DNA from 3 places in the Methylocystis heyeri genome. Region 3 is predicted to be linked to each of the others. Evidence: predicted binding sites of a transcription regulator. Region 3 holds the regulator's gene; each other region holds the start of a gene.

Region 1 (7,306 bases), 1.4 Mb from region 3:
CCCTGAGCAGATCGCGCGGACTGGAAAAGGCGCTGCAATTGGGTTGAGCAGAGGGAGCAACTCAACCCAGTGACGCATTTTCGGCCAAATGATTGCCTCGTCAGCCGCCATGAATCTCGGCGAATTCAAAACTCAACCCCGGCGGCTCCAGCAAAACCAATCCTTCGCGGAGGATGCGGGTCAGGATCGTCTCGCCCTCGCCCACGACAATGGGGTTCTCGACTGCAATGGCGTCGGGCGTCAGTTCCGGTCCACAATAGATCTGCGCGTCGGGCTCGTACACGCTCGCCTCGCCCACCCTCACGGCTATGCCGTCTGGCAGCACATGGCAGGGAAGCCCCGCTTTCTTCACGGCGTTTTGCAACGTCATGAATGCGGCCCCCTTGATCTTGGCGTGTATCGCTCTCTCGGCGGCCTGAGCCAGAACCTCTCCGTCGACGAGCTCGAAACGGCCCTCGGCGCCGCCCGCCCAGGCCAGAAACTGTTCGGCGCTCATGCGTTGTTGCGGGATCGCGCTCATGAATTCATTTTATGGCAAACCGCGCGCCTGAACAGGACCGATGGATGAAAACGCCTACCGCTCGCCTCGCTCAAAATCTGCTTCTCTCGGTTCTTCTTCTTTTTGCTGCGCCGGCCGGCGCGGCGGAAAAGCTCAAGGTCGCCTTTTTCGGCTTCGAGATGTTCAACACCTCGCCGCTGCCGACCAGCGCGGAGGAAAGGGCGCGAATCGCCCGCATCGAGGAGGTTTTTCGCGAGATGCTGAGCGCCTCGGGGCGTTATGAGGTGGTCGCGATACCCGAAGAGCTGCAGAGGAAGATCGCGCAAAGCTCGAAAATCACCGGCTGCAACGGTTGCCAGCTCGACTGGGCCATGGAGGCGGGCGCAGAAATCGCCGCCTTCGGCGTGGTGCAGAAGGTCAGCAATCTGATCCTGAACGAAAATCTCTACATGGACCGGGTCGACGGTTCGGCTTTCTTTTCGCGCAGCGTCGATATCCGCGGCAACACCGACGAATCCTGGGAGCGCGGGATGCGCTATCTGATCGGCAACTATCTCCTTAAGGAAAAATAAATATCCCGCCCTGCTTCGGCCGCATTCGGGCAAGACAAGCTTCGCCGTCGCAAAAAGGGGCAGGATCATGAAGATTCGAGACATCCGCATCGGCGTCGCGCGCCTCGGGGCCGCGCTTTCGCTTTCCGCTTTGCTGGTGTCGCCGGCGCTGGCGCTGCAAAATCCGCTGGATCGCGGGCCGCTGGCCGATTTCCTCAATATTTTTCGCGAGCAGGCGATCCCGCGCCAGGTCGTGGCCTGGAAGCATCCCGAATATAAGAAGGGCGCGGTGGTCGTCTCCACCAAGGAGCGCCGGCTCTATTATGTGCTCGGCGACGGGCAGGCGATCGAATATGGCGTCGGCGTCGGCCGCGAGGGTTTCACCTGGTCGGGGGTCAAGACGGTGAGCCGCAAGCGCGAGTGGCCCGACTGGACGCCGCCGTCCCAGATGCTGAAGCGCCGGCCGGATCTGCCCCGCCATATGGAAGGCGGCATGGACAATCCGCTGGGCGCGCGGGCGATCTATCTCGGCTCCAGCAATTACCGCATCCACGGCTCCAACGAGCCGGACACCATCGGCGCGGCCGTTTCCTCGGGCTGCATCCGCATGACCAACAACGACGTGGTCGATCTCTACAATCGCGTGAAGGTCGGGACCAAGGTCGTGGTGCTGAAATAGGCTCAGGCGGCCGCCTCCCTCGGCCTTACGCGCAAAGCCAATCCCGCTGCGGCCGCCAGCATGAACCCGGCGGTCGCCAGCGCCGCCATGCCGAGATAGCCCAGCTCGCCGAACCGCTCGTAAAGCAGGCCGGAGCTGAAGGTGACGAGGCTCGTCGCCGCCGCATTGGCCGCCCCCAGCCAGCCCTGCGCCTGGGCGAAGCGCCCGGCTCCGCACAGCGAGGCCAAAAGATAGGCGGGGCCGAGCTGCACCGCCGCGCAGGAGATTCCATGAAGCGCCTGCGCGGCGATGACGCCGAAGGCGCTGGGATCGCTCGCCATGGCGAGCCATCGCAACAGCGCGGCGACGCCGCCCGCAAGCAGAAAGGACAGCGCCCGGCTCTCTCCGCCGAACCAGCGCCCGGCCATCAGAAAAAAGCCGGCTTCCGTCACCAGTGCGGTCGACCAGGCCAGCGAGACAAAAGCTTCGCTATGGCCGCAAGCCTTCCAGTGCAGCGAGCCGAAGGAATTGACCATGGCGTGGCTGCTCTGGATCATCGCCGTGGCGACTATGATCGTCACGACGAGCAGGGGCCTTGCCAGTTTTTCCGGCGGGGTCTCCGGCCGCTCGCGCTTCCTGCCGCCGCCGAGCCCGCGCAAGGCCAGGAAGGCGGTCGCGGCCGACGCGAAAGCGATTGCAGCGAGCAACCACGCCAGAGCGGCGTTGGGAATGGCGCTGGCGAGAGGCCCGCTCGCCAGCATGCAGACCAGGATCGAGACCGAGCCCCAGCCGCGGACGAAGGAGTAATGCAGCTGCGCGCGTCCAGCCGAGCTGCGCCGGTGCGCCGCTCCCAGAATAATGCCGTCGCCGAGCGCATAGAGCGGCCCCTGCGCCAATGCGAGCAGCAGCGCTCCGGCAAGAATGGGCAGAAAGCCGTCGAGCAGGGCCAAAAGCGCATAGGCCAGTCCTTCGGCGGCCAGAAAAGCGATCAGCATCGGCGCGTGACGCCCGGTGCGGTCGGCGCGGCGCGAGGCGACCAGCGTCGAAATGGTGCGAAAGGCGGGCGGGGCGCCCATAACGGCGCCGATTTCGGCGGGGCCGAGCCCGCGGGAGTGCAGCCACAGCGGGAAGAATGGAAGCTGGACCCCGACGACCGCGTAGACGGCCGCCATGAGAAGAGAAAGCCGCAGCTCTTCGCTGCGGTCCTGCGCATCCTGGTCGGGGGAGTTCATCGAGATTGGCCTTACGCCGCGCCGGCTGGAACGTTTTCCGACCGGATGGAAGCATCCGGTCGATAAGAAATCGTTCCAGATCACAGGGTGGAGCGCATGTCTTTAGCAAAAGCGTCGCTTTTGCGGAATGCGCCCTGTGTGTTCGGGCGAAGTGGACACCGATTCTCGGGGGAAAACCGACCAGAAGGACTCCCGGTGGACATGTATGATGCGCGGCGCCGGCCGGGGATGGGCGGGGGCGCGAAGCCCCCGCAGTTCATCGAGTTGATTGCCCCAGCGCGAGCGAGGCGCAGCGCCGCTCCAGGCGGTTGCGGATTTCGTCGAGCTTCGCATGACGAGCCGGCCAGGCGAGCGCGCTCCAGAGTTTCGTCCTGAACCCGGCGTTTCTGGCGTCGAGCGAGAGAAGCGGCGCGCAGAGAGCCTCGTCCATCCGCGGCGCGCCGAATATTCTGTAATAGTCGGCGAAGTTCACCGCATTTTCGTCGACTCTCTGCAGGCTCTCGACGGGAGCGCCCTCGGCGTAGATCACGTCGTGCCGATCGAGCTTGATATGGAAGAACGCCAGCTCGTCGCGCTCCGCGGCGTCATACAGGGAGATGGTCGCTCCGTTGACGAGCTCGCCCGCCGGCGCGAGCGCGCCGTCCACGAATATGGCGTGTCCTTGCGTCACATAGAGATCTGCGTGGGGAACGTTTTCCGCAAGCGCCGAGCGGGCGATCCGCACCGGCAGGAAGTCCTTCGCCCAGGGCCTGGAGGGATCGGTCTTCCGGCGGGAGTAGCGCCCGATCCATTGGATGGCCCTCGTTCCGCCGAACAGCGTCGGCAGAAGGTCGCCGGGCTTCAAATCCTCGATTCTGCGGTCGCCGTCGACGGTGCGTATCGAGGTTCCCTCGAGGAAACAGTGGCCGCCGCTTCCGCTATGGGGACCTTCGTAGCGCCTGTAATTGACCTCGGCGCGAGCCCTGCCGATGCTGAGAGCCGTCGAGGCGAGGAGGGCGCCGACCGCCTGTCCGTAGCTCTTGAGGAATTTGCGTTTGCTTTGCGCCGGCGCGGATGGGAACCCCTTGTCACTTACGTCCATTGAGACCTCCCGAAAGAACATCGTGGCGTTGCGCGACCGGCAGAAGCAGAGGCCGCCCCTGCGTTCACCCGAACCGGCGCGTTTTCCGCTCGACATAGCCCGTCGTGCACGACCGGCGTCCAGCAGGACGATCGTTCGAGCGACGAAAAATCGCGCCTCTTTGAGAATTGGAGCGCATTCTCGCCGCAAAACGCCAGTCGGCCTTTGCGGAAGAGCGCTCGAAGTCACCATAGGATTTGTAACGCGGGCGCACAGCCTGCGCCATAATCAGGAGGAAGTAGGCAATTGGAGCAAGGCCGCCCGGAGCGGCTTCGATCGGGACTCATTCCATCGCCGCGGCTTTCAGGATGCAGACCATGGTCGCCTGGGCCGGCGTCTCGCCGAGATTGCGTATGACGTGCGGACGATCGCAACGATAACGCAGCGTCTCTCCCGCCTTCACGCACTCGATCGCGCCGCCCACCTCGACGGTCAGTTCGCCCTCGCGCACGGAAAGGCTCTCGACCGAGCCGCGCTGATGCGCCTCGGATTCCAGAACGCCGCCGGGCTCGGAAAAAAAGTCGTAGGCCTGCAGCCATTCCACGGTCTTGATCCAGCCGATGATCGCGAGACGGCATTTGCCGTCGTCGGACACCAGGATCGGCGTGTCCGCCCGGCTGGTTTTTTCCAGAAAGGGCTCGTCCTGCGAACTTTGCAGCACCCGTTCTATCGAGACGTCCAGCGCCTGCGCCAGGCGCCAGATCGTGGCGAGGGTGGGGTTGGTCTCGTTGCGTTCGATCTGGCTGATGATCGACTTGGCGACGCCCGATTGCGCGGAAAGCTCCGAAAGTGACAGATTATACGCCTTGCGAAGCCGCTGCACGGTCGCGCCCAGCTGGCCCGACAGCGCCAGCGCGCCCGCTTCCAGAATCTTCTGTTTCTCGCGTCCTTCGACGCCCATGGCGTTCGCCGCTCCGTCCGTTGCCGGACGGAATAATAACCGGTCCTGGCCGAAATATCGAACTCTTCTATATTTTCAATGTCCGTCCCCCCAGAGTGATGATTTCGACGCCGGTTCTGCGCTCTATTACTTTGCGGATGTCGTCTGTCTGAATATCATAGGCGCATGATTTATGTATGATCCCGAGACTGTCATATTCGACGGACTCGAAACGACATACGAGGTCTTTAACGGTCGTCGTTATCTGCTTGTATGTCTCCCCACCGAGTTCAAAGAAGTATTGTTTTTTGCATATTTCTGGTATCATTGGGTTTTAATTCCTGAGCGACCGACCTTGGGTGATCGCAGGAACCCAGCATAATTTACGTAATTGCGCATAAAATTAGTATTCGTACGTATCTCATTGCTCGACGATCCGGACAAGCGCCGCTGCGGGACCCGGGAAACGCCTTTTACATCTGAGGCCTACGCCCGGCTTTCCATTGTCATGATCCCGCAATGCGAATCTGGTGTTTTGCGGCCAGCAAAATAAGATGGAAGCTTCGCAATGGACGACTCTGCGGCGACCAAATATCGGACCCTGTTTCTTTCGGACCTGCATCTTGGCGCGCGAGGCTCCCAGGCCGAGCTTCTTTTGGATTTTCTGCGCCACAACGACGCCGAAACGATCTATCTCGTCGGCGACATCGTCGATGGCTGGCGCCTCAGGAACGGCTGGTATTGGCCGCAGTCGCACAACGACGTGGTGCAGAAGCTGCTGCGCAAGGCGCGCAAGGGCGCCCGCGTGATCTACGTGCCCGGCAATCACGACGAGTTCGCTCGCGATTACACCGGCTTGTTCTTCGGCGGGGTCGAGGTGATCGCAAACGGCGTTCACGAGACCGCCGACGGCAAGAAGCTGCTCGTCATCCATGGAGACGAGTTCGATATCGTGGTGCGCAACGCGCGCTGGCTCGCGTTCCTGGGCGACTGGGCCTATGAATGGGCCATCTTCATCAACACGCATTACAATCGTATCCGCCGCATGTTCGGCGTGGGCTATTGGTCGTTCTCGGCCTGGGCGAAGCTCAAGGTGAAGAACGCGGTCAACTTCATCGGCGACTTCGAGAAAACCCTGGTGGCCGAAGCCGCGCGGCGGGGCGTCGACGGCGTCGTGTGCGGCCATATCCATCACGCCGCCATCAAGACCATCGACGGCAAGCTTTACGTCAACACCGGCGATTTCGTGGAAAGCTGCACCGCCATCGCCGAGCATGAGGACGGCACGCTGGAAATATTGCATTGGCTGACGACGGCGGAGGAACGCGCGCCCGCTCAGCCTGCGCCCCTGCGTCTCACAGCGAAAGCCGCCGCATGATGCGCATCCTGATTGCGACCGACGCCTGGCGTCCGCAGGTGAACGGCGTGGTGCGATCGCTGGAGTCCATGTCCGCCGCGGCGAGCGAACTCGGCGCGCGGATCGACTTCGTGACGCCGCGCGACTTCAACTCCATGCCGATGCCGACCTATCCGGAGATCGATCTCGCTTTTGCGACGCCGCGCGCGGTCAAGCGGCGGCTCGATGCGGGATATGATCACGTCCACATCGCCACCGAGGGACCGGTCGGGCTCGCCGCGCGAGCCTGCTGCATCGATCAGGGCCGCTGTTTCACGACCAGCTACCACACCCGTTTTCCGGAATATGTCCAGGCCCGCATCGGTGCGCCGCTCAGCCTGACCTATGCGCTGCTGCGCTGGTTCCACAACGCCGGCGCCGGCACGATGGTCTCCACGCAGAGCCTCGCGCGGGAACTGACCGAGCGCGGCTTCAAGCGCATGCTGCGCTGGTCGCGCGGGGTCGATCACAAGACCTTCAGTCCCGACGCCGCCGTCGAACTCGACCTACCGCGCCCGATCTTTCTTTACGCCGGCAGGCTCGCCGTCGAAAAGAACCTCGACGCCTTTCTGTCGCTCGATCTGCCGGGAACGAAGCTCGTGGCCGGCGACGGACCCGAGCGCGCGCGGCTCGAGGCGCAATATCCCGAGGCGCGCTTCGTCGGCATGAAAACCTCGCAGGAGCTCGCCAAGCTCTACGCCAGTTGCGACGTTTTCGTCTTCCCGAGCCTCACCGACACCTTCGGCATGGTGCTGCTCGAGGCCATGGCCTGCGGCGCCCCCGTCGCGGCCTTTCCCACGCCGGGCCCGCTGGATGTCGTGGGAACGAGCGGCGCCGGAGCGCTCGACGCCGATCTCAGAAAGGCGGCGCTGGAAGCGCTCGGGATCGAGCGCGATGCAGCCATCGCGCACGCCCGCACCTTCACCTGGGAAAACAGCGCGCGGCAGTTTATCGACGCCATCAATCTCGC
Region 2 (7,306 bases), 1.1 Mb from region 3:
ATCGGCGAGAATCGCAAGCTGTTGATTTTCCCGCTGGAGGAGGCGCCTCGCATGGCCCGCGGCAAGGGCGTGCGGATGCAGCGCTACAAGGACGGCGGCGTCGCCGACGCCAAGACGTTCAAGCTGGCCGGCGGACTGCAGTGGACCGATTCTTCCGGGCGCACCCACACCGTGCCCGAGGCCGAGCTGGCGGAATGGCTGGGCCACAGGGCCGAAGCCGGCCGGTTGCCGCCTCGCGGCTTTCCAAAGAACAACAGATTCGGGTGAAGCGGCGCTCGAACCTGCGGAAAGCGCGCTAGACGGGCCTTGCGCGCCGAGGGCGCGGCGTGCAAGAAATCCGCGCCGCCTTCGGGCGGTCGGCGCGGCGGCTTCGGCGCTCTCCCTGGTTCGTGCGGCAGAGCGTTGGAGGTTGCGGCGCATCCGGTTGAAACGGCATGCTCCAGGGGCCCCGATCCCGAGCCTGCCTTCCGAGCGACGCACGAGGCCTTTAGCCAACCCACCCCAGCTTTGCGATCAACCCGCCATGTCAGCCAAGCACCCAATAATATCGATAACCGGTTCCTCGGGAGCGGGCACGAGCTCGGTGAAGCAGACGTTCGAGCAGATTTTTCGCCGCGAGCGCGTCGAGGTGGCCTATGTCGAGGGGGACTCGTTCCATCGCTTCGACCGGGACGAGATGAAGCGGGTGATGCAGGACGCCCACGCCGGAGGCAATCACCATTTCAGCCATTTCGGCCCCGAGGCCAATCTTCTCTCCGATCTCGAAGAAATGTTCCGGGAGTATGGCGAATCCGGCGCCGGCCGCTTTCGTCACTATGTTCACGACGAGAACGAGGCGGCGATCTTCGGGGCCCCTCCGGGCTCTTTCACGCCCTGGCAGGAACTGCCGCCCAACACCGATCTGCTCTTCTATGAAGGACTTCACGGCGCAGTGGTGACCGACGACGTGAATGTCGCCCGCTACGCCGATCTCAAGATCGGGGTCGTGCCGGTCATCAATCTGGAGTGGACCCAGAAGCTGCTGCGCGATCGGCAGTCGCGCGGCTACACCACCGAGGCGGTCACCGAGACGATTCTGAGGCGCATGCACGATTACGTGCATTACATCTGCCCGCAGTTCTCCGAAACCGACATAAATTTCCAGCGCGCGCCGACGGTCGACACCTCCAATCCTTTCGTCGCGCGTTCCATACCCACGCCCGACGAGTCGATCGTCGTGATCCGATTTCGCGATCCTCGGGGCGTGGACTTTCCCTATCTCGTGACGATGATCGCCGGCAGCTGGATGTCCCGCGCCAATTCCATCGTCATTCCAGGAAACAAGCTGGACCTCGCAATGCAGCTCATTCTGACGCCGAGGATCCTCGATCTCGTAAAGCGCCGCAAGAGCTTGAGCTAAGGAAGCACCATGTCCAATCAGCCCCTCGAAACCAGCCGGGAAGACGCCAACGCCATTCGCGCCTTGGCGATGGACGCGGTGGAGAAATCCAAATCCGGCCACCCCGGCATGCCGATGGGCATGGCGGATGTGGCCAGCGTTCTGTTTCGGTCATTCCTGAAGTTCGACGCCGCTGATCCGCATTGGCCCGACCGGGACCGTTTCGTCCTTTCGGCCGGGCACGGCTCGATGCTGATTTACGCTCTCGGCTATCTCGTCGGCTATCCCGGCCTCGACATCGAGGATCTGAAGAACTTCCGCCAGCTCGGCTCCAAGACCGCCGGGCATCCCGAATACGGCCATGCGCCGGGCATCGAAACGACCACGGGCCCGTTGGGGCAGGGCCTGGCGATGGCGGTGGGCATGGCCATGGCGGAGCGCCTTCAGGCCGCGCGCTTCGGCGACGATCTCATCGATCACTTCACTTACGTCCTCGCCGGGGACGGCTGCCTGATGGAGGGCGTGAGTCACGAGGCCATCGATCTCGCCGGACATCTGCGGCTCGGCAAGCTGATCCTGCTCTGGGACGACAACGAAATCTCGATCGACGGGCCGACCAGCCTTTCGACCTCCACCGATCAGGCCGCGCGCTTTGCGGCGTCGGGCTGGCATGTCCAGAAGGTCGACGGGCATGATTTCGCCCAGATCACGCAGGCCATCGCCGCGGCGAAGGCCGACCCGCGACCCTCGATGATCGCCTGCAAGACCATCATCGGCTTCGGCGCGCCCAACAAGCAGGGCAAGGAGAGCGCGCATGGCGCGCCGCTGGGTCCGGCCGAAGTCGCGGCCTCGCGCGAGGCGCTGGGCTGGGGCCATCACCCGTTCGAAATCCCCGCCCCGCTCCTGGAAGGCTGGCGCACGGCCGGCCGGCGCGGGGCTCCGGCGCATGCGGACTGGAGGCGGCGCCTGGAGGCGTCGGGCAGGCGCGGAGAGTTCGAGGAATTCCTGAAAGGCGACGTCGCCGCGGATGTCGCCGGGCCTCTCGCGACCTTCCGGGAGGAGCTCGCGCGCGACAAGCCGAAGCTGGCGACGCGCAAATCCTCCGAGATGGCGCTCGGCGTCATCAACGGCGCGACCGGCGCCACCATCGGCGGTTCGGCCGATCTGACTCATTCCAATTACACCATAACCAAAGGCATGGGCTCGGTCGGGCCCGAGAGCTTCTCGGGCCGCTACATCCATTACGGCGTGCGCGAATTCGGCATGGCGGCGGCGATGAACGGCATCGCCCTGCATGGCGGCTTTGCGCCCTATGGCGGCACGTTTCTGGTCTTCTCGGATTACGCTCGCGGCGCGATCCGGCTTTCGGCGCTGATGAAGCTGAGGGTGATCTATGTGCTCACCCACGACTCCATCGGTCTCGGCGAGGACGGTCCGACCCATCAGCCCGTCGAGCATCTCGCCAGCCTGCGGGCTCTGCCCAATCTCAACGTCTTCCGTCCCGCCGACGCGATCGAAACCGCGGAATGCTGGGAACTGGCGCTCGCCGCCAAAGAGACGCCTTCCGCGCTCAGCCTTTCTCGCCAGAATCTGCCGACGCTGGATCGCCCGGTGAACGAAAATCTCTCCGCGCGGGGCGCCTATGTCCTGATCGAGCCGTCGGGCGGGCGCGACGTCACTTTGCTCGCCACCGGCTCCGAGGTGGCGATCGCTCTGGAAGCCGCCAGATTGCTGGACGTGCTCGGAAAGCGCGCCGCGGTCGTGTCGATGCCGAGCTTCGAGCTTTTCGCGGCCCAGCCCGCGGAATATCGCGCGCAAGTGCTGGGCTCGGCGCCGCGGGTCGGCGTGGAGGCCGCCGTGCGTTTCGGCTGGGACCGCTGGCTGGGCGAAAATGGAGTTTTTGTCGGGATGAGCGATTTTGGCGCGAGCGGACCCGCCGAAGCGCTTTATGAGCATTTCAATATAACGCCGCAGACTGTGGCGCAGGCCGCCGCCGCGCTACTTTAACAACAGGCCGAACGGGAGAGGATTGGATAAGATGGCGCTCGTCACCTTGCGACAACTGCTTGATCACGCCGCCGAGCACGACTACGGCGTGCCCGCTTTCAACATCAACAATATGGAGCAGGGGCTCGCGGTGCTGGAGGCCGCCTCCTCGGTCGATGCGCCGGTCATCATTCAGGCGAGCCGCGGCGCCCGCTCCTACGCCAACGACATCATGCTCGCGAAGATGATCGAGGCCCTGGTCGTCATGTATCCCGACATTCCCATCGTGATGCACCAGGACCACGGCAACAGCGAAGCCACTTGCGCCAGCGCCATTCGTTTCGGCTTCTCCTCCGTGATGATGGACGGTTCGCTCAAGGCGGACGGCAAGACGCCGGCGGACTACGCCTACAATGTCGCGGTGACCAGGAACGTGGTCGATTTCGCCCATTGGGTCGGCGCCTCGGTCGAGGGCGAGCTGGGCGTTCTCGGCTCCCTGGAGACCGGCGAAGGAGAGAAGGAAGACGGTCACGGCGCCGAGGGCAAACTCAGCCATGATCAGTTGCTCACCGATCCGGCCCAGGCCGCCGACTTCGTCGCCAAGACCAAGGTCGACGCTCTGGCGATAGCGATGGGCACCTCGCATGGCGCCTATAAATTCACGCGCAAGCCCGACGGCGCGATCCTCGCGATGAAGGTGGTCGAGGAAATTCACCGCCGCTTGCCCAGCACGCATCTCGTCATGCACGGCTCGTCCTCGGTGCCGCAGGAGCTCCAGGACGCCTTCAACGCCGCGGGCGGCGAGATGCCGCAAACCTGGGGCGTGCCGGTGGAGGAGATTCAGCGCGGCATCAAGTTCGGCGTGCGCAAGATCAACATCGACACCGATTGCCGCATTGCGATGACTGCGGCGATCCGCGCCACGCTGGGCAAGAACAAGGGCGAATTCGATCCGCGCAAATATCTCAAGCCGGCGCAGGAGGCGATGGTCAAGGTCTGCAGGCAGCGTTACGAAGAATTCAACACTGCGGGACAGGCCTCGAAGATCAAGCCGATTCCGCTCGCCGAAATGGCCAAGCGCTATGCTTCCGGCCAGCTCGATCCCCACATCGCCGGAAAGTGATGAAGAACGGGCCCGCGGTTTTTTCGCCACGGGCCCGCGCGCAGCCCCGGAGCCTGCCGTGAACAACGACATCGTAATCGCGCCCTCCATACTTTCGGCCGACTTTTCGAAGCTCGGACAGGAAGTGCGGGACGTGGCGGCCGCAGGGGCGGATTGGATTCACCTCGACGTGATGGACGGCCATTTCGTGCCGAACATCACCTTCGGCCCCGGCGTGGTGAAGGCGTTGCGTCCGCATGCTGCGATCCCCTTCGACGTCCATCTGATGATAGAGCCCGTCGACCCCTATATCGGGGCCTTCGCCGAGGCCGGCGCCGACATCATAACCGTGCATTCCGAGGCGGGACCGCATCTGCATCGCTCGCTGCAGACGATCCGCTCATTGGGCAAGAAGGCGGGCGTTTCGCTCAACCCGGCGACGCCGGAGAACATCGTCGACTATGTTCTGGACGAGCTCGATCTCATTCTCGTCATGAGCGTCAATCCCGGCTTCGGCGGCCAGAGCTTCATACCTTCGCAACTCGCCAAGATCCGCAGCATCAGAGAGAAGATCGGGCGACGTCCCATCCGTCTGCAGGTGGACGGCGGCGTTTCGGTCGACACCATCGCCCGCGTCGTGGAGGCAGGCGCCGATACGCTGGTCGCGGGCTCGGCGGCGTTCCGGAGCGGCGACAGCGCGCGCTATGCTGCGAATCTGTCCGAGCTGCGCCGGGCCGCGGCCGCCGCCGGAGCGATCGAGGTGTGATTTTGCGGCGCAACGGCGCGGCCTCGCTGATGTAACACGCTTGTCACATTGCTGGGAGACACCCGCCCGTCGCGCGGGCGAGCGGGTTCGATCGAACCAGAATTCGAATGCGCGACCCGGATGTTGTCGAACGAGCATGTTCTCCTCCACAAGCCGCTTTGGGAGGGGAATGTGCGTCAAGGCGGAAAATGCGCATGGATCGTGGAATCGCGGTTGACTGCCCTCCTGCGGAACTGCGCGATCTCCTGACGCGCGTCGGCCGGCTGCGCGAGGAAGTGGCGAAGGACAGCGAGGCCCTGCAGGCCGCCTGGGGCGTTACGGCGGCGAACGAACCCACGCTCGCGGATATGCGCAACCTCGCCGATTATCTGGCTCTGCGCCGCCATGACCTCAGCGACCTTCAGCGCGAGCTCGCCTCCTTCGGATTGTCGTCGCTGGGCCGCAGCGAAGCCAGGACGCTCACGGCGCTGGACGCGCTGCTGGGGACGCTCACCAGGCTGTGCGGAGAGGGCGACGCTCCCTATCCTTCCAACCGGCTCATGCAGGCCGGCGAATCCGCGCTGCGAGCGGCCTGCGATCTGCTGTTCGGGCCGCTCGCGGCGGGGGCGCCTCACGCCCGGGTGATGGCCACGCTGCCTTCCGAGGCTGTGACCGGCGCCGAGCTGATCGAGCGCCTGATCATGTCCGGGATGGATTGCGCAAGGATCAATTGCGCCCATGACGACGCCGCCGCCTGGGCCAGGATGATCGCCAATATTCGGGCCGCCGAAGAAAAGCTGAAGCGCCCCTGCCGCATTCTCATGGATATAGCCGGCCCCAAATGCCGCATTGTCGCGGTGCGGGCGCCGGAGAAATTCCGCGCCCACAGGGGCGATCATTTCGTGCTCGCGGCCAGGGTCGACCCCGCCGCCAAAGGGCCGATCGCCATAGCGCCCAATTTTCCCCAGATCGTCGAGCAGCTGGAGATCGGGGCGGAGGTCTGGATCAACGACGGGAAGATCGGAACGCGCGTCGTCTCGAAAGCAAAAGGGCAGGTCGAGCTGGAGGTTTTCAGCGCGCGCGCCAAGGGGGAGCGCCTGAAGCTGGAGAAGGGGTTGAACTTCCCCACCACGGCGCTCAACCTGTCGCCGCTGACCTCCAAGGACTTCGCCGATCTCGATTTCGTCGCGGCTCATGCGGATCTCGTTGGATTCTCCTTCGTCCAGCATCCCGCCGACATCGAGCTGCTTCAGGATCATCTCGGCGCGCGCCGCGGCGACCGCCCCCCGCAGCCCATCATCCTCAAGATCGAAACGCCTCTCGCCCTGCGCAATCTGCCCAGGCTCATTCTCCAGTCCGCGCTGCACAATCCCACCGGGGTGATGATCGCGCGCGGCGATCTCGCCGTGGAGCTCGGCTTTGCGCGGCTGTCCGAGATCCAGGAGGAAATTCTCTGGCTTTGCGAGGCGGCCCACGTTCCGGTGGTCTGGGCGACGCAGGTGCTCGATAATTTCGTGCGCGAGGGCGTCGCCAGCCGGGCCGAGGCGACCGACGCCGCGATGGCCCAGAGGGCCGACTGCGTCATGTTGAACAAGGGCCCCTATCTCGCCGAGGGCGTGGCTTTTCTGCGCGACGTGCTGACGCGGATGGACCGGCATCACGCCAAGAAGTTTTCGCGCTATACGCCCCTGCACGCCTGGGATTAATTCGGCTGGGGCCTTTTGGCTTCCGGCGGCGCGGGGCGACAAGGGTGTTGCGAAGCGGCGCCGCCCGCATTAAGGGTAGCCGTGCTTCGCGCGGCGAGGCTATTGGGGCGTCGCCAAGTGGTAAGGCAGCGGATTTTGATTCCGCCATACGGAGGTTCGAATCCTCCCGCCCCAGCCAAATATCCTCAAAATCCGATACCTTGCGCGGCGCTTGGCGAAAGTCCCGCTTTACCCGGAGCTTTGCGTCACAAGCGCCGTCGCGGAGACCGGCGAACCGGGAGGTTCGCCTGGAAGAGCGAGGAATTCCCTCGCCGCCGTTTCAGGCCGGCTTTTCGCAATCCCCCCAAATTTTCGTTGCCGCCAAGCAGTTCATTACAGGTCGCGATCGG
Region 3 (7,306 bases):
CTTTTCCGCCTCTGGGCGATGTGTCGGACATTGGGCCGGCTCCCGAGCCGGGCCATGGTTTACGCCGGCTGACTTTTGCTAAAATTATAAGTTCCTGCTTAAACAAACATTACGGGAAAGAGCCGAAGGGGCGCGCTTAGGGCCGGAAGCGCGTTCAATTCGGGGACGCATTGTCTCAAGTACATGGTTTTATTGATGATAGGCTGTCATGCTTCCTTCATTGGGTTGTCATAAAACTCTGGCCTAGGAAACTTAGATTCCATCACGGCGATACGCCCGCCGCATCGCTTCCCTTTGATCCAACTGAAAAGAGCCTCTGTGATGCTACCCAAGTTTTTGAAGCGGGCCGCCGTCGCCGCCCTGAGCCTCGCCGCGTCGGCGCAGCTGGCGTTCGCAGTGGACATTTCCGGCGCGGGCGCCACCTTCCCCTACCCGATCTACGCCAAATGGGCGGAAGCCTATAAGAAGGAGACGGGTTCGAGCATGAACTACCAGTCGATCGGCTCCGGCGGCGGCATCAAGCAGATCAAGGCGCGCACGGTCACCTTCGGCGCTTCCGACCAGCCCCTGAAGGCCGAGGATCTCGAGGCTGCGGGCCTCACCCAGTGGCCGCAGGTCATCGGCGGCATCGTCCCGGTGGTGAATCTCGACGGCGTCGCTCCCGGCGACCTCACGCTCAACGGCGACGCGCTCGCCAAGATCTTCCTCGGCGAGATCAAGACCTGGGACGATCCCGCGATCAAGAAGCTGAACCCCAAGGCCAAGCTGTCGTCTCAGGCGATCGCGGTCGCCCATCGTTCGGACGGTTCCGGCACGACCTTCAACTTCACAAATTACCTGTCCAAGGTTTCTGCGGACTGGAAGACCAAGGTCGGCGAGAACTCCGCAGTCGAATGGCCTGTCGGTCTCGGCGCCAAGGGCAATGAAGGCGTCGCGAACACCGTCGCCAACACCAAGGGCGCGATCGGCTATGTCGAATACGCCTACGCCAAGCAGAACAAGCTGACCTACGTCAAGCTGGCCAACAAGGACGGCAAGGTGGTCGCGCCGACCTCCGAGAGCTTCCAGGCTGCGGCTTCCAACGCGGACTGGGCGAAATCGCCGGGCTTCTACCAGATCCTCACCGACGAGCCGGGCGCCAAGTCGTGGCCGATCACTGCGGCGACCTTCATCCTGCTGCCGAAGCAGCCGCAGGACGCCGCCGCAGCGGCCGAAGCGCTCAAATTCTTCGGCTGGGCCTTCGCCAAGGGCGGCAAGGCCGCGGAAGAACTCGACTATATTCCGCTCCCCGAGTCGGTCGTGGCTCTGATCAAGAAGAGCTGGGCCGCCAATGTGAAGGGCGCGGACGGAAAGCCGCTGGCGGCGGCGAACTGAGCCGTCGGCGCAGGAGACAGCGACGGGCGCCTGACGAACGCTTTGCGGGCGTCGGGCGCCTCCGTCATTAAGCAAAAAAGGAAGGGTGGCGGAAAATGACCGTGACGCAGCCGAGCATCGACCGCGCCGGCGCGCGCAGCGCTCCCGCCAGGGAAAACTCTATGTCAGATTTCGCGTTGACGGGAATGCAGTCCGGCGCCGCCAAAACCGAGCGAGCCCGCGTGCTCGCCAAACTGAGTTTTCACGACGCGTTCTTTCGCAGAGTTACTTTCTCCGCGGCGTTCACGGTGTTGATCCTGCTGGGGGGCGTGATCCTCTCGCTGATCGAGGGATCGATACCGGCCATCAGGGCCTTCGGCTTCGGCTTTCTCGCCTCTCAGTCGTGGAATCCCGTCACCGACAATTTCGGGGCCTTGCCTGCGGTCTACGGCACCGTCGTCACTTCGAGCATCGCCATGCTGGTGGCGGTCCCGGTCGGGATCGGGGTTGCGGTGTTTCTCACCGAGCTCTGCCCCCACCCCTTGCGCCGGCCCATCGGAATGGCGATCGAGCTCCTGGCCGGGATTCCCTCCATCATCTACGGCATCTGGGGATTGTTCATCCTCGCGCCGTTCCTGCAGCAGCATGTGCAACCGGCGTTGATCTCGATCTTCGCGGGCGCGCCGGGGCTCTCGACCCTCTTCGCCGGGCCGCCCTACGGCATCGGCATGCTGACCGCGGGCCTGATTCTCGGCGTCATGGTGCTTCCTTTCATCGCTTCGATCTCCCGCGACGTGTTCGACACCGTGCCGCCCGTACTCAAGGAAGCCGCCTCGGGCGTCGGCTGCACCACCTGGGAAGTGATGCGCCATGTGGTGCTGCCCTACACCAAGACGGGCGTCATCGGCGGGGTGATGCTCGGCCTCGGCCGCGCCCTCGGCGAAACCATGGCGGTCACTTTCGTGATCGGCAACGCCCACAAGATCTCAGGCTCGCTCCTCGCGCCCGGCACCACGATCTCCGCGACCATCGCCAACGAGTTCACCGAGGCCGTGGGCGACGTCTACACCTCGGCTCTGGTGGAGCTCGGGCTCATTCTCTTCATCATCACCTTCTTCGTTCTCGCCGGCGCGCGCTTGCTGCTGCTGCGGATCGAAAGCAAGGCCGGAGCCTGACATGTCCTCGCTCTATTACAGACGCCGCAACGCCAACGCCGTCGCCACGACGCTGTGCTGGGGCGCGGCCGCCTTCGGCCTCGCCTGGCTGGTCATGATCCTCGGGGCGCTCGTCGTCGAGGGCGTCAAGGGGCTTTCGCTCGACGTCTTCACCCAGAACACGCCGCCGCCGGGCAGCGCCGGCGGCCTCCTCAATGCGATAATGGGATCCCTGATCATGACCGTCATCGGCGTCGCCATAGGCACGCCGCTCGGCATGCTGGCGGGCACCTATATGGCGGAATACGGACGCTATTCGAAGCTGACCGTCGTGATCCGGTTCATCAACGACATCCTGCTCAGCGCGCCTTCGATCGTCATCGGCCTCTTCGTCTATGAGGTGCTGGTCGCGCAGATGAAGCATTTTTCGGCCGTCGCCGGAGCGGCTGCGTTGTCGATACTGGTGATCCCGGTCGTGCTCCGCACCACCGAGGATATGCTTCTGCTCGTGCCGGGCGCGCTTCGCGAGGCTTCTTCGGCGCTCGGCATGCCCCGATCCTACATGATCCAGCGCGTCGCTTACCGGGCGGCCAAATCAGGCCTCGTCACGGGCGTGCTGCTGGCGGTGGCGCGCGTTTCCGGAGAAACGGCGCCTCTGCTCTTTACCTCGCTGAACAACCAGTTCTGGAGCCTCGACCTCAATGCGCCGATGGCGAGTCTGCCGGTCGTGATCTTCCAATTCGCCCTGTCGCCCTACAAAGATTGGCAGCAGCTCGCCTGGACGGGCGCGCTGCTGGTCACGGCGATGGTTCTCGCCCTTTCGATCTTCGCACGCGCTCTCAGCCGCCAAAGGACCACCAAATGATGGCGTCGCATATTCCGGCCAACGACCTTCCCACCAAGGTCTCGGTCCGAAATCTCGATTTCTTCTATGGCGATCATCACGCCCTCAAAGGGGTCAACCTCGGCCTGCGCACAAACAAGGTGACCGCTTTCATCGGGCCGTCGGGATGCGGGAAATCGACGCTGCTGCGCGTGCTCAACCGGATGTACGACCTTTATCCCAAACAGCGCGCCCAGGGCGAGGTTCTGCTCGACGGCGAAAACATCCTGGACCCGCGCGTCGACGTCAATCTCCTGCGGGCGCGCGTCGGCATGGTGTTCCAGAAGCCCACGCCTTTTCCGATGACGATTTACGAAAACATCGCTTTCGGCATTCGCCTCTATGAAAAGATTTCGAAAGCTGCGCTGGACGAACGCGTCGAGGAGGCGCTCCGCGGAGCCGCCATTTGGGACGAAGTCAAAGACAAGCTCCATATGAGCGGTCTCGGCCTCTCGGGCGGGCAGCAGCAGCGCCTCTGCATCGCGCGCAGCGTCGCCATCCAGCCGGAGGTGATCCTCTTCGACGAGCCGTGCTCGGCGCTCGATCCCATCTCCACGGCGAAGGTCGAGGAGCTCATCGACGAGCTGTCCGATCGCTACACCATCGCCATCGTCACCCACAACATGCAGCAGGCGGTCCGAGTGTCCGACTACACCGCCTTCATGTATCTGGGCGAGCTGGTCGAGTTTGGCGAAACCGACGAGGTTTTCTCCAACCCGAAACAAAAGCGTACCCAGGATTACATCACAGGACGTTTCGGTTGAGTCCTTTGCGGCCTTCCAAAAAGCGGTCGAGGAAAGAAAAATGAGCGACCATATCGTTAAATCCTATGACCGGGACCTCGAGACGCTCGGCCGCAGAATCGCGGAAATGGGCGGCATCGCGGAAAAAATGCTGGCGGAAGCCATGGACGCGCTCGCCGCTTTCGACGTGACCCTGGCGCAGCGCGTCGTCGTGGCGGATGCGCGACTCGACGCCCTGCAGCGCGACATCGAGGAGAGCGCGATCCTGACCATCGCGCGGCGCCAGCCTCTCGCCATCGACCTGCGCGAGTGCATCGCAGCGATCCGCATTTCGGGAGATCTCGAAAGGGTGGGCGATCTCGCCAAGAATATCGCCAAGCGAACGGTGAAGATCGCCGGCGAGGCGCGCCTGCCGCGCGCGATCATCGGCCTCAAGTCGATGCACGACGTCGCGGCGCTCCAGCTCAAGGACGCCCTGGACGCCTACGCCCAGCGCGACGTCGAGCGCGCGCGTTCGGTCTGGATCAACGACGCGGAACTCGACGCGCTGGAAGACTCCGTCTTTCGCGATCTTCTCACCTTCATGATGGAAGACCCGCGCAACATCTCCTTCTGCACGCATCTGCTGTTCTGCTCGAAGAACCTGGAGCGGATCGGCGACCACACCACCAATATAGCGGAGACCGTGATCTACCTCGTCACCGGCGAACCCATGCCGACGGACCGGCCGAAAACGCGGTCCCCTGACGGCGGCGGCGCGATTCCTCCCGCCGCTCCGCTTTGATGTGAGAAAACGGCATGAATGATCTGCGAACTTCGCCGATGCGCGACACGGCCAACGACAGGGCGCCGCGCATTCTGGTCGTCGAGGATGAATCCTCTCTCGCGCTTCTGCTCGTCTATAATCTGGAGGCGGAGGGTTTCATCGTGGAGCATGTCGACCGCGGCGACGAGGCCGAGCTTCGCCTCGCGGAGGCGCCGCCGGACCTCGTGATACTGGATTGGATGCTCCCCGGCGTGTCGGGCCTCGAGATCTGCCGGCGTCTGCGCGCCCGGGACGACACCCGCGACATGCCGATCATCATGCTGACCGCACGCGGCGAAGAAAGCGAGAGAGTTCGCGGGCTCTCGGTCGGCGCCGACGATTATGTGGTGAAGCCTTTCTCGACTCCCGAACTCATGGCGAGGGTGCACGCTCTTCTTCGCCGCGCCCGCCCCGAACGGGTCGCGAGCCGCCTCACCGCGGGGGACATCGATCTCGACCGGGAAACCCGAAGGGTGAAAAGGGGCGGGAGGGAAATCCACCTCGGCCCCACCGAGTTTCGTCTGCTCGAATATTTCATGGAAAAGCCGGGGCGCGTGTTCACCAGGGCCCAGCTTCTCGACAGCGTCTGGGGAATGTCCGCCGAAATCGACGAACGCACCGTGGACGTTCATGTCGGACGGCTGCGCAAGGCGCTGATACGCAGCCGCGAGAAAGACCCGATCCGCACCGTGCGGGGAGCGGGCTATTCTTTCGATGAAACCTTCGGCCGAAACTAGAGCGTTTGCAGCCGAAGCGCATGCCTGTTCGGCGTGGGAAACGCGTTAAAACAACGACCCGGAGTCTTTTCATGTTTCCATGGAATCATGAAAAGACTCCGGACGGCGCGACCGCCGAACGAAATCGTCGGGTCCCCGTCTATCGCTCTCCGATGAATAAAGGTTCGATCGCATCGGCTTGAGAGCCTGCGCGATTTGCCGGGCGAAATTGGGTGGGGCCAGGGCTGCCCCGACCGTTCGGCGCCGAGCGCGGGTCGGAGCATTTTCCCAAAAAGTGCGAAGCGGTTTTTGGGAAAGAACATGCTCCGTCACTGAGATCTGGAGCGCGTCCGACTGCGTTTGAACGGAACGCGCTCTAGCGAGCGATGCGCGCGTGATCCCGCCGCCGCCGGTCCTGCGCCGGCTGATAGGCGATGCCCGCATGATGGCTGCAATAGGGACCGGCGCCGATGGGAGACTTGGCCCCGCAAAAACGGAATTCGGACGCAGTGGGATCGCCCATCGGCCATCGGCACATCGACTCCCGCAGCTCCATCAGCGTCACGCGCGCGGTCAGCGGCACCACGACATCCTCCTCTTCCACCTGGGGAGCTATCGCGACCACCGGGCGAGGCGAGTAGGCAAGAGCGACATTGCCCATCACCGGCGCGCTTTGCGTCCGCGCGGCGGGCTGCTGAACGCGCGGCGGCTTTGCGGCGCGCGGGCGCGGAGAGGCCGGCGCCTTGGCGCGTTCGGCCAGTCCCAACCGGTGGATCTTGCCTATGACGGCGTTTCTTGTGACGCCCGGCCCCAATTCGGCTGCAACCTGGCTGGCGCTGAGCCCTTCGTTCCAGAGTCTCCGGAGGAGCTCGACGCGTTCTTCGGTCCAAGACATGGTTTGTCTCCATTCGAGGGCCGGCCGCAAACGACCGGCGCGCTGTCTGATCGAGAATCGGCCAGCATTCGCTGAAGCCGGCATGGACCGGCAGCGATAGACACCCACTCGAACTCGCGAGAAAATTACGGCGCGACGGAAGCCCGTCAGCGCTGCCGTGAACGTTACTCTCGCCAATGAATCACGCGCAAGAGTCGCTGGCAAGCCAAAGCCAGTTCCCCACAGGCTTCTCATGCGTCATTGAGTCCGCACTGTGGCGCGCAGGACTCACCCGTTGCGGATTCGCGGTCGCGACCGGCGCAAAAAGCGTCGCCGGGTTTGACCATCAGAGCGCAAAATCCTAGTATGCGCGGACCCTGCCGCCCTCTCGGGCGGCGCTTTGTTTTTCGACCCCTTCGGCGGCGGCCGATCTGACACGTTTCCATGCGCCGGGCGCAGAAGACGTTCAGGGCGGATGGAGTTGGCACATTGAACTCGGCGCTATTCCCGACCTATGCGCGAGCGGATGTCTCTTTCGAGCGCGGCGAAGGCCCGTGGCTGTTCGCCGCCGACGGCGACCGCTATCTCGATTTTGGCGGCGGAGTCGCCGTCATGTCGCTCGGCTACGCCCATCCCCATCTCGTCGAGACCCTGCGCGACGCCGCAGAAAAACCGTGGCATGTCTCCAATCTGTATCAGGTTCCGCAGGCGGAGCGACTGGCGCGGCGGCTGACGGAGGCGACCTTCGCCGACCTCGTCTTCTTCTCCAATTCCGGCG

What was found. The regulator PhoB, encoded in region 3, activates phosphate uptake and scavenging genes when phosphate is short. The targets are predictions, from matches to a motif close to TGTCATNNANCTGTCAT.
Region 1: H2LOC_RS09370 (UDP-2,3-diacylglucosamine diphosphatase) is a predicted target of PhoB. The motif match lies at 5,445-5,461, and genes of this name have one in related genera.
Region 2: H2LOC_RS00265 (pyruvate kinase) is a predicted target of PhoB. The motif match lies at 5,263-5,279, and genes of this name have one in related genera.

What each region holds. Positions count from the first base shown of each region.
Region 1 covers NZ_CP046052.1:2,052,811-2,060,116, reverse strand. Annotated here, with positions in the region: gene H2LOC_RS09405 (RrF2 family transcriptional regulator) at 1-47, shown strand, start outside; gene H2LOC_RS09400 (Uma2 family endonuclease) at 101-520, opposite strand; gene H2LOC_RS09395 (DUF3280 domain-containing protein) at 565-1,071, shown strand; gene H2LOC_RS09390 (L,D-transpeptidase) at 1,139-1,729, shown strand; gene H2LOC_RS09385 (MFS transporter) at 1,732-2,940, opposite strand; gene H2LOC_RS09380 (Hint domain-containing protein) at 3,197-4,021, opposite strand; gene H2LOC_RS09375 (helix-turn-helix domain-containing protein) at 4,344-4,961, opposite strand; gene H2LOC_RS09370 (UDP-2,3-diacylglucosamine diphosphatase) at 5,509-6,318, shown strand; gene H2LOC_RS09365 (glycosyltransferase family 4 protein) at 6,318-7,306, shown strand, end outside.
Region 2 covers NZ_CP046052.1:53,170-60,475, forward strand. Annotated here, with positions in the region: gene parC (DNA topoisomerase IV subunit A) at 1-267, shown strand, start outside; gene H2LOC_RS00245 (phosphoribulokinase) at 524-1,399, shown strand; gene tkt (transketolase) at 1,409-3,385, shown strand; gene fba (class II fructose-bisphosphate aldolase) at 3,417-4,487, shown strand; gene rpe (ribulose-phosphate 3-epimerase) at 4,546-5,232, shown strand; gene H2LOC_RS00265 (pyruvate kinase) at 5,427-6,917, shown strand; tRNA gene H2LOC_RS00270 (tRNA-Gln) at 7,021-7,095, shown strand.
Region 3 covers NZ_CP046052.1:3,477,975-3,485,280, reverse strand. Annotated here, with positions in the region: gene H2LOC_RS15845 (hypothetical protein) at 1-31, opposite strand, end outside; gene pstS (phosphate ABC transporter substrate-binding protein PstS) at 322-1,374, shown strand; gene pstC (phosphate ABC transporter permease subunit PstC) at 1,536-2,528, shown strand; gene pstA (phosphate ABC transporter permease PstA) at 2,530-3,372, shown strand; gene pstB (phosphate ABC transporter ATP-binding protein PstB) at 3,369-4,154, shown strand; gene phoU (phosphate signaling complex protein PhoU) at 4,195-4,917, shown strand; gene phoB (phosphate regulon transcriptional regulator PhoB) at 4,932-5,675, shown strand; gene H2LOC_RS15810 (GcrA family cell cycle regulator) at 6,031-6,549, opposite strand; gene H2LOC_RS15805 (aspartate aminotransferase family protein) at 7,018-7,306, shown strand, end outside.